2 regions of the Sphingobium sp. KCTC 72723 genome follow, and region 1 is predicted to be linked to the other one. Evidence: riboswitches for the same ligand, from Rfam matches in the RefSeq annotation. Region 1 holds a riboswitch; the other holds the start of a gene.
The links. Region 1 has a riboswitch for thiamine pyrophosphate ahead of SPBM01_RS15760 (TonB-dependent receptor). Riboswitches for the same ligand answer to the same signal wherever they lie in the genome.
Positions count from the first base shown of each region.

Region 1 (6,748 bases):
GGTCATGCTCCTCTGAAATTGGCCGGGCGTCTGGCGATGAGTGCGCTTAGCCCTTCTTCACTTTCGCGGCCCGAACCGGCGATCGCCATGGACCGCAATTCACGGTCCAGTTGCGCTTCGAAGCCGGTTTCGAAACTGTCGGCCAGCAGCGCGCGCGATGCCGCCAGCGCGGCGACGGGCGCGTTGGCGAGGGCCGTGGCGACTTTCATGCCTTCTGCGGCCAGCGCTTCGTCATCGACGATGCGGGTGACGAGGCCGATCGCTTCCGCTTCGTCCGCCTTGATCCGGCGGTTGGTCAGGATGATGTCCTGCGCCCGGCGCAGGCCGACGAGGCGCGGGAGCAGCCAGCTGAGGCCACCGTCCGGGGTGAGGCCGATCGCGCCATAAGCTGCCGTGAAATGGGCCGATCGTGCGCCGATCACTACGTCACCCAATATGGCGAGGCTGAACCCCGCGCCAGCGGCGGGACCGTTGACCAGCGTGACCAACGGCTTGGGCGCGCGGGCGAGGCGCTGAACGGCGGCGTGGAAGGTGGCGATGAGTTCGCTCAAAACCTGCGCGCGATTGTCGCCAGCCCCGGCGAGCAATTGCACGTCGCCGCCCGCGCAGAACAGGCGGCCATTGCCGGTCAGGACGATGCAGCGAATGGCATCGTCCGTCTGGCAGCGGATCGCGGCGGCGAGCAGCGACCGGGCGAGCGGCAGCGTGATGGCATTGCCAGCCTCCGCCCGGTCGAGCGTGATCGTGGCGATCCCGTCCGCAACGGCAAGGCCGATGCCGTCCATCAGCGCGGGGCCATGCGGATCGCGCCGTCGAGGCGGATGACGTTGCCATTCAGCATGGGATTGCGGACGATGGATTCGACCAGTTGCGCATATTCGGCAGGCTTGCCGAGGCGGCTGGGGTGCGGGACCATCGCGCCCAGGGCATCCTGCACATGCTGGGGGAAGGCTTCGAGCATGGGGGTCAGGAAGATGCCCGGCGCGATCGTCATGACGCGGATCTTGTGTTGGGCCAGGTCGCGCGCGATCGGCAGGGTCATGCCGACGACGCCGCCCTTCGACGCGGCATAGGCAGCCTGCCCGATCTGGCCATCATAGGCCGCGACCGAGGCGGTGTTGACGATGACGCCGCGTTCGCCCTCAATCTCTTCCGCGCCAGCGAGGCGGGCGGCGAATTTGGAAATGACGTTGAAAGTGCCGATCAGGTTGACCGTGACCGTCTTGGCGAAGGTGTCGAGCGGATGGGGGGCGTTTTCCTTGCCCACGGTCTTGACCGCTGGCGCGATGCCCGCGCAGTTGACGAGGATGCGGGCGACGCCATGGGCGGATTCCGCAGCGTCCAGACCGGCGGTTACGCTGGCATCGTCCGCAACATTGACAGCGACATGGACAATGCCGAGCGCTTTTGCAGCCGCCTGCCCCGCTTCTTCATTCAAATCGAAGATGGTGACTTTGGCGCCCTGCGCCGCCAACATGGCGGCCGTCGCCTTGCCAAGGCCCGAAGCACCGCCGGTAACGATGGCTGATAAACCATTGATATTCATGGACTATATTTCCTATTCGTTCAGACCAGTTCTATCGCCATCGCCGTCGCTTCGCCGCCGCCGATGCACAGGCTGGCCACGCCGCGTTTCAGCCCGCGCGTTTCCAGCGCGCCGATAAGTGTCGCGACAATTCGTGCGCCGGACGCACCAATCGGGTGACCCAATGCCGTGGCACCGCCATTGACGTTGAGCCTGTCCGCCGGGATGCCCAGCTCCTTTGCCGCGATCATCGCGACGACGGCAAAGGCTTCGTTGACTTCGAATAGATCAACGTCATCGACCGACCAGCCTGCCTTTTCCAGCAGTTTTCGCATCGCCGGGACCGGGGCGGTGGTGAATTTGGAAGGTTCGTGGGCGTGGCCCGATGTCGCGACCACGCGGGCGACGATCTTCATGCCCTGACGTTCCGCGACGCTTTGCCGCGTCATCACCAATGCGGCGGCACCGTCGGAAATGGAGGAGGCGTTGGCCGCCGTGATCGTGCCGTCCTTGACGAAGGCGGGCTTAAGGCCGGGAATCTTGTCCGGCCGTGCCTTGCCCGGTTGTTCATCGGTGTCGATCACCGTGTCGCCGCCCCGGCCCTTGACCGTGACGGGGGTGATTTCGCGGACGAAAGCGCCGCTGGCGATCGCGGCATTGGCGCGGTCGAGCGAGCGGATGGCGTAATCATCCTGATCCTGCCGGGTGAACTGATAATCGCGCACGGCTTCTTCGGCGAACACGCCCATCGCCTTGCCCGGTTCATAGGCGTCCTCCAGCCCGTCCATCATCATCGTGTCGATGATACGGTCATGGCCGATGCGCGCGCCGCTACGATGCTTGGGCAGGGCGTAGGGGGCGTTGGTCATGCTTTCCATGCCGCCTGCAATGACGATATCGACTGCGCCGGAGGCCAGCGCTTCATGCGCCATGATCGCGGCCTGCATCCCCGATCCGCACATTTTGTTGACGGTGGTGGCTTCGGTGTTGAGGCCGAGGCCCGCGCCCAGCGCCGCCTGGCGCGCAGGTGCCTGTCCCAGGCCAGCGGGCAGGACGCAGCCCATATAGATGCGGTCGATGGCGTCAGGCGAGACGCCTGCCCGTTCGACGGCGGCCTTGACCGCTGCTGCGCCCAACTCCGTCGCCTTGAGCGCGGAGAGTGCGCCCTGAAAACCGCCCATGGGGGTGCGGGCATAGCTGGCGATGATGACCGGATCGTCTTGCATAGTGATTCCTTTCAAAGACTGCGCGCGATGACCATGCGCTGGATGTCCGACGTGCCTTCGTAAATCTGGCACACGCGCACATCGCGGTAGATTTTGGCGACGCCATATTCTTCCAGATAGCCATAGCCGCCCAGTGTCTGGAGCGCGCCCGACACGATCTGTTCGGCGGCTTCGGACGCGAACAGCTTGGCCATGGACGCTTCGGTCAGGCAGGGCTGGCCCGCATCCTTGACCCGCGCGGCGTTCAGCACCAGCTGGCGCGCCGCTTCCAGACGGGTGGCGAGGTCGGCGAGGCGGAAGCCCACTGCCTGATGCTCGATGATCGGCTTGCCGAAGCTCTTGCGGTCCCTGGCATAGGCAATGGCGATGTCGAGCGCGGCCTGCGCCATGCCGACGCATTGCGCGGCGATGCCGATGCGGCCGGTTTCCAGATTGGCGAGCGCGATGCGGTAGCCCTGCCCCGGCTGGCCGATCAGCAGGTCGTCCTCGACGAACATATCATCGAAGCGCAGCGCGCAGGTATCCGACGCGCCCTGCCCCAATTTATGTTCGATCTTGTCCACGATGAACCCCGGACGGTCGGTGGGGACGATGAAGACCGACAGGCCTTTCTTGCCCGCTTCCGGGTCCGTCACGGCGACGATCATGACGACGCCGGCGATCTTGCCCGACGTGATGAATTGCTTGGCCCCGGTGATGCGCCATCCGCCATCGACCTTGACCGCGCGGGTGCGGACGGCCGAAGCGTCCGACCCCGCATCGGCTTCGGTCAGGGCGAAGGCACCGATGGTGCGGCCACCGATCAGGTCGGGGAGGAAGCGTGCCTGTTGCGCGTCGCTGCCATCCTTGAGCAGGCCGGAGACGAGGATGCTGTTCTGGATCGACACGATGGTGGAGAGCGCGCCGTCCGCCGCCGCCAGTTCGATCAGCGCCAGCGCATAGGACACAGCGTCGGCTTCCGCCCCGCCAAAGCGTTCCGGCGCGGTCATGCCCCACAGGCCAAGGCCCGCCATCTGCTGGAATAATTCGGGCGGGTAGCCGCCTTCGGATTCGAAGCGGACGCTGTGCGGGCGAATGGCGTCCTGCGCGAAATCGCGCACGGTGTCGCGGATGGCCGTCTGGATTTCGGTCAGCATGAAACGCATCCGTCTTTTGTTTACTCACGGGTATATTGATTATCGCCGGGTTTCTTGTCAAGACTAACTGCTACTCCACATCCTCCCCCGGTGGGGGAGGTGGCAGGGCGCAGCCCTGACGGAGGGGTGTCAAGCTATCGAGAGGGCGACACCCCTCCACCACGCCTTTCAGGCGCGGTCCCCCTCCCCTTGCAGGGGAGGATGTGGGAAAGACGCCGACCAGACGTAAGGATTTTATGCCCGCCCACCCCGCAACCGACACCCCCTCCCCCTTCCGATCGCGCGAGGACCGGGCGCGCGATCGGGAGGAGAAGCGCGAGGCCGTGTTGCGGGCGGCGGTGCGGATGTTCAATGCGCGCGGCTATCATGCGTCGTCGCTGGACGATGTTGCCGCCAGCCTGGGCGTGAGCAAGCCGACCATCTATCATTATCTGGGCAACAAGGAGCAGGTGCTCGTCGAATGTGTCAATCGCGGGCTGGAAATGCTGGGCGAGGCGGCGGATGGCGCGCGGGCGCAGCCGGGGGATGGGCTGGACCGGCTGCGCTATTTCCTGTGCCGCTATGCGCAGATCAACATGGACGATTTTGGCCGCTGCGTCATTCGCACCAATGAAGAAGTGCTGTCGATGGACAGCGCCATCCGCTTTCGCGCGCGCAAGCGGGAGATTGATCTCGCCGTCCGGGCGATGATTCAGGATGGGGTGGATGATGGCTCGATCGCCCCGGTCGATGTGCGCTTTGCGTCATTTGCGCTGGCGGGGGCGCTGAACTGGCCCGCGCGCTGGCATGATCCCGACGGGCCGATGACCCCGGCGCAGGTGGCCGATGCGCTTGTGGCGATATTGATCGGCGGCATGGCCCCGCGCTGAATGACGCAAGCATTGACGTGAAGCCCCCGACGCCATAGGCGCAGCGCCAGTTTTCACCCACGGGGTGTCCCGGCGCTGCCGGGGCTGAGAGGCGGAGCGGGCGCAAGGGGCGCTTCACTGCGCAAACCCGCGAACCTGATCCGGCTCACACCGGCGGAGGAATAGGGACCATGCGTCGTTACGCCATCATTGCGCCTGCCTGCTTGTTTGCATTTTCCACCGTGGCCGTCGCCGCAGAGGCGGACCCCATCATCGTGACCGCACGGGGGCGCGCGGAAGCGGAAATTCGCGTGCCGGACACGATCGCCGTCTATGGTCCCGCCGCCATCGCCGCGCGACGGCTGACCACGATCGACGATTTCATTGCCGCGACGCCGGGCATCTTCATCATCAACGATCAGGATCCCGGCACCAACCTGATTTCGGTGCGCGGCGTTTCGACCAATCGCAACCAGTCGCCTTCGATCGCTTACATCGTCGACGGGCTGGCGCTGGCGGATTCCGAGCTGTTCACGCTGCGCCCCTATGATGTGGCGCGGGTGGAGATTTTGAAGGGACCGCAGGGCGCGCTGTTCGGCCGTTCGGCGTCGGGCGGGGCAATTGCCATGGCGACCAATGATCCGGGGCCGGACTGGGGCGGCGAAGCGGCGGTGGGGATCGGCAACGGGCTGACATGGACCGCCGATGGCGTGGTCAATGCGCCGGTGTCCGATCAGGTCCAGTTGCGGCTGGCAGGCTCCTATCGCAACAGCGACGGCTTCATTCGCAACACGTTTCTGGACAAGAAGGTCGATGGCAGCATCAGCCGCAACCTGCGGTTGAAGGCGAAGGTGGCGCTGGCCGAAGGATCGACGCTGAAATTCCGGCTGGGCTGGGCCAATGAGGAAGGCGGCGCGGCCTATATCTCGTCGGGCAATGTCACGGGCCTTTATGGCGGCAAGCTGTCGGGCAAGGCACTGACCAACCCGTTCGGCGATTTCGAGGGGCGCGCGTCGCGGACCTGGTGGGGCGCGCAGGCGACATGGGAGCAGGAAATGGGCGATGCCCTGATGCTCACATGGACTGGCGGCTATGACGATTATCACAAGGATTTCGTCGAGGAACTGGATTTCCGCAACGACACGCCCGTGACGTTGTTCGGTGTGGCGTTGTTCCCGAATGGTATTCAGCCTATCGCCCAACCCGTTGATATAAAGGCGTGGACGAGCGAAGCGCGGCTGACATCGCGTGGTGAAGGGCCGCTGCGCTGGCATGTCGGGCTGTTTTTCCAGCGGCTGGAACGCGACCGGACCGACGATTTCGGGCCTTTGCTGTTCGGCGGCGAAGCGTTGCGCGCGGAAACCCGGTCGAGCCAGATCGGCGTGTTTGCGCAGGCGAGCTATGACATTGCGCCGCAGGTCGAGGTGACCGGCGCGCTGCGCTATGACAGCGACCGGCGGCGCGAGGATACGGTCGGCGCCGCCAGCAGCACGATCGTAGCGCAGCGGGCGCGGACGTTCGAGAAATGGCAGCCGAAACTGTCGCTTGCATGGCGTCCTTCCGACAGGATCACAGCCTATGTCACCGGCGCAATCGGGTTCAAGGCGGGCGGGTTCAACCCCCTGCCCGGCGCGGCGGACGTTTGGCAGGCAGTGTTCCCGGCTGAAACGACCCGATCGGTCGAAGCAGGCGTGAAGGGACAGAGCGCCGATGGCCGGGTGCGGCTGTCGATCGCGGGTTTCGTGACCGATTATCAGAATTTCCAGAACACGGTGTTTCTGGGCAATTCGGTAGTGCTGTCGGTGCCGCAGGTCGATGTCCATGGCATCGAGGCTTCGGCGCAGGCGGCATTGGGCGCGGGGTTCAGCGTCGATGGCGGGCTGGCGTGGACGCATAGCCGGACGGGGCGATACCTGACCCCCAATCCGACGCCGGAGCCGGGCGAACCGGCGGTGCTGGACATGAGCGGACAGCGCACGCCCAATGCGCCCGACTGGACCGTCAATGGCGGCA
Region 1 covers NZ_CP060388.1:3,220,821-3,227,568, reverse strand. Annotated here, with positions in the region: gene SPBM01_RS15785 (enoyl-CoA hydratase/isomerase family protein) at 3-785, opposite strand; gene SPBM01_RS15780 (SDR family NAD(P)-dependent oxidoreductase) at 785-1,546, opposite strand; gene SPBM01_RS15775 (acetyl-CoA C-acyltransferase) at 1,567-2,751, opposite strand; gene SPBM01_RS15770 (acyl-CoA dehydrogenase family protein) at 2,763-3,887, opposite strand; gene SPBM01_RS15765 (TetR/AcrR family transcriptional regulator) at 4,124-4,756, shown strand; TPP riboswitch at 4,807-4,935, shown strand; gene SPBM01_RS15760 (TonB-dependent receptor) at 4,927-6,748, shown strand, end outside.

Region 2 (6,748 bases), 840 kb from region 1:
AAACGCCGTTGCGGGCTGATTCTGTTTCGCCGCGAAATCCCGCACTTCCTGCGTGATTTTCATCGAGCAAAACTTAGGCCCGCACATCGAGCAGAAATGAGCGGACTTCGCGCCCTCCGCAGGCAAAGTCTGGTCGTGATATTGCTCCGCCGTGTCGGGGTCTAACGACAGGTTGAACTGGTCCCGCCAGCGGAAATCGAACCGCGCCCGGCTGAGCGCATCGTCGCGGACCTGCGCGGCGGGATGCCCCTTGGCCAGATCGGCGGCATGAGCGGCCAGTTTGTACGTCACCACGCCGACCTTCACATCGTCGCGGTCGGGCAGGCCCAGATGCTCCTTGGGCGTGACGTAGCAAAGCATCGCCGTGCCATACCAGCCGATCATGGCCGCGCCGATCCCGCTGGTGATATGGTCGTATCCCGGCGCGATATCCGTCGTGAGCGGACCCAGCGTATAGAAAGGCGCTTCGCCACAAGCCTCCAGCTGCTTTTCCATATTCTGCTTGATCTTGTGCATCGGAACATGGCCCGGCCCTTCGATCATCACCTGCACATCCTGCGCCCAGGCGCGCTTAGTCAGTTCGCCCAGCGTGTAGAGTTCGCTGAACTGCGCTTCGTCATTGGCGTCGGCGATGGAACCGGGGCGCAACCCGTCGCCAAGGCTATAGGCAATGTCATATGCTTTGCAGATCTCGGTGATCTCGTCGAAATGTTCGTAGAGGAACGATTCCTTGTGATGCGACAGGCACCATTTCGCCATGATGGAGCCACCGCGCGACACGATACCCGTGACGCGCTTCGCCGTCATCGGGATATAGGCCAGCCGCACGCCCGCATGGATGGTGAAATAATCCACGCCGTGTTCGGCCTGCTCGATCAGTGTGTCGCGGAATATCTCCCACGTCAGATCCTCGGCCACGCCGCCGACCTTTTCCAGCGCCTGATAGATCGGCACGGTGCCGATCGGCACGGGCGAATTGCGGATGATCCATTCGCGCGTGTCATGGATGTTGCGCCCGGTGGACAGGTCCATCACCGTGTCCGCGCCCCAGCGGATCGACCAGACCAGCTTGTCGACTTCGGCGGCCACGTCCGATGCGACGGCGCTATTGCCGATATTGGCGTTGATCTTGACCAGGAAATTGCGGCCGATCGCCATCGGTTCGGATTCGGGATGGTTGATGTTCGACGGGATGATCGCCCGGCCCCGCGCCACTTCGTCGCGGACAAATTCGGGCGTCACATAATCGGGGATTTCCGCGCCCCAATCCTGCCCGTCGCGCACATATTCGGCCAGTCGCGCCCGGCCCAGATTCTCCCGCTCGGCGACATATTCCATTTCGGGCGTGATGATGCCGCGACGGGCATAATGCATCTGGCTGACATTCGCGCCCGGCTTCGCGCGCAGCGGGCGGCGCGCGCCCAGCGGGAATTGCGCTACCCCGGAGCCTTTGTTGCCGCCCTGCGCTGCCGCTTGGGCGGTACGATCCAGGCGGCTTCCCGCCAGGAACCCATTATCCTCCGGCTTCACCGCCCGCGCGTCATATTCTTCCACATCGCCGCGCCCGATGATCCAGTCGCGGCGCAGCGTGGGCAGGCCTGCGCGAATGTCGATCTGCGCGGCCGGATCGGTATAGGGACCGGACGTGTCATATACGCGCACCGGCGCTTCGCCGCTGCCCGGCTCCAGCGTGATTTCGCGCATCGCGACCTTCAATGGGCCGACATGAATCTTGCGCGATCCGCGAATGGGACCAGTGGTGACGCCGATTTCGGTGCGGGCGGGAATATCTGCCATTACAAGTCTCTCCTCCATGGCGAAAGAGAGAGAATGCGAGCGGCGTGAGCGCAGGCGGACCCTCCCTACGCCGGTTTTAGCCGGATCAGGTTCAACGGGTCGCAGCCACTAAGCTGCCTCTCAACCGTCTGCGGACGGTCCCCCGGGGATGCTGGACAGGGTAAGGGGTTCGCGGCATTAGTCCAGTCCATATGTTCGACCATCCCTCCCCCGATCTTTCACGGCCCGATCTTTCCACAAAGCAAGGCCGCAAGGCGTGGCGGCATGAATATCGCATGGTCGCGGTGCGCCCGCGCCGCTGGGGTTTGTGGCTGCTGACGGCGGGCTTCCTGTTGCTGCTGTCGCCATCGGCCTTTGGCCTGCATAGCATCATGGGCTGGTCGCCCAGCCTGATCGGCATGGCGTTGATGGTCGCGGCAACCCCGTTGCTGATCGCGGGGGCGGTGCTGCGGCGGCGCTACCGGCGGGGTCGGCTGGCAAAGCCCTAGAAACTGCACGGACGCGCGATTGACTGTTGCATTGCAACAAGCGGTAGCGTTTGATCGCAGTCATGCTCAAAGCCGCGCTCCATCACCTCACCGCCTATCGCTACAACCGCCCGATCCGCCTGGGGCCACAGGTCATCCGCCTGCGCCCGGCACCGCATAGCCGGACCAAAGTCCCCAATTATGCGCTGAAGATCGAACCGGCGAACCATTTCCTGAACTGGCAGCAGGATCCGCATGGCAACTGGCTGGCGCGCGTGGTGTTTCCCGATCCGGTCGATCATTTCCGTATTCAGGTCGATCTGCTGGCCGATCTGGACATCATCAACCCGTTCGATTTCTTCGTGGAACCCTATGCGGAGACTTATCCCTTCGCCTATGACGATCAGCTGAAGACCGATCTGGCCGCCTATTTCGACATCGAACCGCAAGGGACGATGTTCGACGCGATGGTCGCGCAATATGATGGCTTTACCAGCCGCACCGTGGATTTCCTGGTCGAAGTGAACCGCCGCCTGCAACAACAGGTCGGCTATGTCATCCGCATGGAAGCGGGCGTGCAGACGCCGGAGGAGACGCTGGAAATCGGCACCGGGTCGTGCCGCGATTCGGCCTGGCTGCTGGTGCAGTTGCTGCGGCGGCTGGGCTTTGCCGCGCGCTTCGTGTCGGGATATTCGATTCAGCTGGTCGCCGACGTCGAACCGATCGAGGGGCCAAAGGGCGTGACGCAGGACGTGGTGGACCTCCACGCCTGGGCCGAAGCCTATGTGCCGGGTGCGGGCTGGGTAGCGCTGGACGCGACCAGCGGCATGTTTGCGGGCGAAGGCCATATTCCGCTCTGCGCGACGCCCCACTACAAGTCCGCCGCGCCGATCAGCGGCATGGCCGAACCTGCCGAAGTCGATTTCGAATTTGCCATGAATGTCAGCCGCATCGCCGAAGCGGTGCGGATCACCAAGCCGTTCACCGACACGCGATGGGACGCGGTGATGGCGCTCGGCGCAAAGGTCGACGCCGATCTGGCGGCACAGGATATGCGCCTGACCATCGGCGGTGAACCGACCTTCGTGGCGGAATGCGGCGGCGACGCGGAAGAATGGAATGGCGATGCGGTCGGCCCAACCAAGGCGGCCTATGCCGACCGGCTGATCCGCAAGCTGCGCGCCACCTTCGCGCCGGGCGGCCTGCTGCATCACGGGCAGGGCAAATGGTATCCGGGCGAAAGCCTGCCGCGCTGGGCCTATGCCGTCTATTGGCGCACCGATGGCGCGCCGATCTGGCGCGACGACAGCCTGATCGCGCCCGACGATGCGCCCGACGGCGCGCGGACGGTGACTCCCGACGACGCCCGCGCTTTCCTTGGCCATATGGCCGGGAATATGGGCTTTTCCGACGAATATACCCATGCGGTCTATGAAGATCCGGCGGTATGGTCGCTCAAGGAAGCCGACCTGCCGGTCAACGCCACGACGGACGATCCCAAGATCAGCGATCCCGAAGCGCGCGCGCGCATGGTCAAGACGTTCGAGCGTGGCCTCGACCAGCCGGTTGGCTATGTCCTGCCGGTGCAGCGCTGGCAGAGCCAGGTCGCCAAGCCCCGCTGGCAAAGCGAAATCTGGCAGTTGCGGCGTGGCAAGCTGTTCGCGGTGCCGGGCGATTCGGCGCTGGGCTATCGCCTGCCGCTGGGGTCGCTGCCCTATGTGCCGCCGTCCGATTACCCCTATATCCACCCCCGCGACACCAGCGAGCCGCGCGAGCCGCTGGCCGATTTCCGCGCGCAGGTGGTGAGCCAAGCCAGCGTCGAGGAAGTGCGCGCGCAACAGTCGCAGCGAGTCGCCGGGCCGGAAGGCGGCGCAGCGGCGCAGGAACGAGTCGAACAGGTCATTATCGAAGGAGCGGTGCGCACCGCCGTGACGGTCGAACCGCGCGGCCATTATCTGTCGGTATTCCTGCCCCCGGTGCAGGCGCTGGAAGATTATCTGGAACTGATCGCGGAGGTTGAGGCCGCCGCCGAAGCGCTGCACATCCCCGTGCGGATCGAGGGCTATTCGCCCCCGCCCGACCCGCGCATCGCCGTGCTGAAAGCCACGCCCGACCCCGGCGTGATCGAAGTCAACGTCCACCCCGCCGCCAGCTGGGACGAGACGGTGTCGATCACCGAACAGCTTTACGCTCATGCTCGCGAGTGCCAGCTAACCGCCGACAAATTCATGGTCGATGGCCGGTCGGTCGGCACCGGCGGGGGCAATCATATCGTGCTGGGCGGGCCGACATTGACCGATTCGCCCTTCATCCGGCGGCCCGACCTGCTCAAAAGCTTCGTTCTTTTCTGGCAGCGGCACCCCTCGCTCTCCTACCTGTTTTCGGGCCTGTGCATCGGCCCGACGAGCCAGGCACCGCGCATCGACGAAGCGCGGCACGATGGCCTGTATGAGCTGGAAATCGCGCTGGCGCAGGTGCCAAACCCGTTCGCGGGCGAAGGCGCTTCGCCTCCTCCGTGGCTGGTCGATCGGCTGTTCCGAAACCTGCTGGTCGATGTGACGGGCAACACCCACCGCACCGAAATCTGCATCGACAAGATGTTCTCCCCCGATGGCCCGACCGGGCGGCTGGGGCTGCTGGAGTTTCGCGGGTTCGAAATGCCACCCGAAGCACGCATGAGCCTGGCGCAGCAATTGCTGATCCGCGCGCTCGCCGCATGGTTCTGGCGGCAACCGCAACAGGGCAATCTGGTGCGATGGGGGACGGCGCTGCATGACCGTTTCATGCTGCCCCATTTCGTCTGGGCCGATTTCCTCGAAATCCTGTCCGACCTGCGCGGCGCAGGCTATGATTTCGACCCCAACTGGTTCGAAGCGCAGCGCCAGTTCCGCTTCCCCATTCATGGCAGCGTGGATGCCGGTGGCGTCGGGCTGGAAATCAGCCATGCGCTCGAACCATGGAATGTGCTGGGTGAAACCGGGGCGATCGGCGGGACGGTGCGCTATGTCGACAGTTCGACCGAACGGTTGCAGGTCCGCGCCACCGGCCTGGTAGCCGGGCGGCATATCGTCAGTTGCAACGGGCGACAGGTGCCGATGACGGCAACCTCCGTCCCCGGCGAAGGCGTGGGTGGCGTGCGGTACAAGGCATGGGCGCCCGCCAATTGTATGCACCCCAATCTGCCCGCCAATGCGCCGCTGACCTTCGACGTGCTGGATAGCTGGAGCGGGCGGTCGCTGGGCGGGTGCGTCTATCATGTCGCGCATCCGGGCGGGCGTAATTACGACACGCTGCCGATCAACGGTTATGAAGCCGAAGCCCGGCGCAAGGCGCGCTTTCAGGATTATGGCCACACCCCCGGCCCGGTCGACATGCCGCCCGCCGAACGGCCAAGCGAATTTCCGATGACGCTGGACCTGCGGTTGCCGCGTCCGGGCGCGTGATGGTGGCCGACGCCCCGGCGCCATCGCTTGGCGGCGACAACTGGGCCGACGCCTATATTGCCGCTGCGCCGCGTGGCGACCTGTTCGCCGACGCCGCGCCGGACATGGCCGGGCATTGGCGCGCGATGCTGGACCGATTGTCTGTGCAGGCGCAGGGCGACCCGGCCACGCTGGCCGATCATGTCGCGCGGCAGGCCATCGACCTGGGAATGGCGTTTCGCCTGACCGGGGACGATCAGGAACGGGCATGGCCGCTCGGCCCGGTGCCGTTGCTGATCGGTGCGGACGAATGGACGCATATCGAACGCGGCCTGACCCAGCGCGCCGAACTGCTGGAACAGGTGATCGCCAACATCTATGGCACCGGATCACTGGTCAGCGACGGCAATCTGCCGCCCGGCGTCATCACCGGCAGCCCGCATTATTGGCGCGTGATGACCGGCACGCCGCCACCGCGCGGCCATCACCTGCATTTCTACGCCGCTGATATCGGGCGCGGACCCAATGGCGAATGGCGCGTGCTGGCCGACCGTGTGCGCACCCCGGTCGGCATGGGCTATGCGCTGGAAAATCGGCTGGCCCTGTCGCGCGCTACCGGCGATTTGCTGGGCGCGCTGAACAGTCGCCGCCTCGCGCCTTTCTTTGCGCAGTTGCGGCGTGGCCTCGCGGCCGATTGCGAACGGTCGGACCCGCGCATCGGCCTGCTGACGCCGGGCCGCTTCAACCAAAGCTATGCCGAACAGGCGCATCTGGCCCGCTATCTGGGCCTGTTGCTGGTCGAAGGCGACGACCTGATCGTCACCGACGGGCAATTGTTCGTCCGCACGATACAGGGGCTGAAACGCATCGACGGGCTGTGGCGGTGGATGGACAGCCGCTTCATCGACCCGCTCGCCTTCGACCGCGAATCGCGCATCGGCGTGCCTGACCTGTTCGACGCCTGCGCCAATGGCGGGCTGGTGGTGGGCAACTGGCCCGGCGCAGGGGTCATCGAATCGCGCGCCTTTGCCGCTTTCCTGCCGCAACTGAGTAAGGCGGTGC
Region 2 covers NZ_CP060388.1:4,064,135-4,070,882, forward strand. Annotated here, with positions in the region: gene thiC (phosphomethylpyrimidine synthase ThiC) at 1-1,797, opposite strand, end outside; TPP riboswitch at 1,843-1,952, opposite strand; gene SPBM01_RS19690 (hypothetical protein) at 1,989-2,285, shown strand; gene SPBM01_RS19695 (DUF2126 domain-containing protein) at 2,348-5,707, shown strand; gene SPBM01_RS19700 (circularly permuted type 2 ATP-grasp protein) at 5,707-6,748, shown strand, end outside.
Region 2: it holds a riboswitch for thiamine pyrophosphate, as region 1 does, so the genes downstream of both, thiC (phosphomethylpyrimidine synthase ThiC) here and SPBM01_RS15760 (TonB-dependent receptor) in region 1, are expected to answer to the same signal.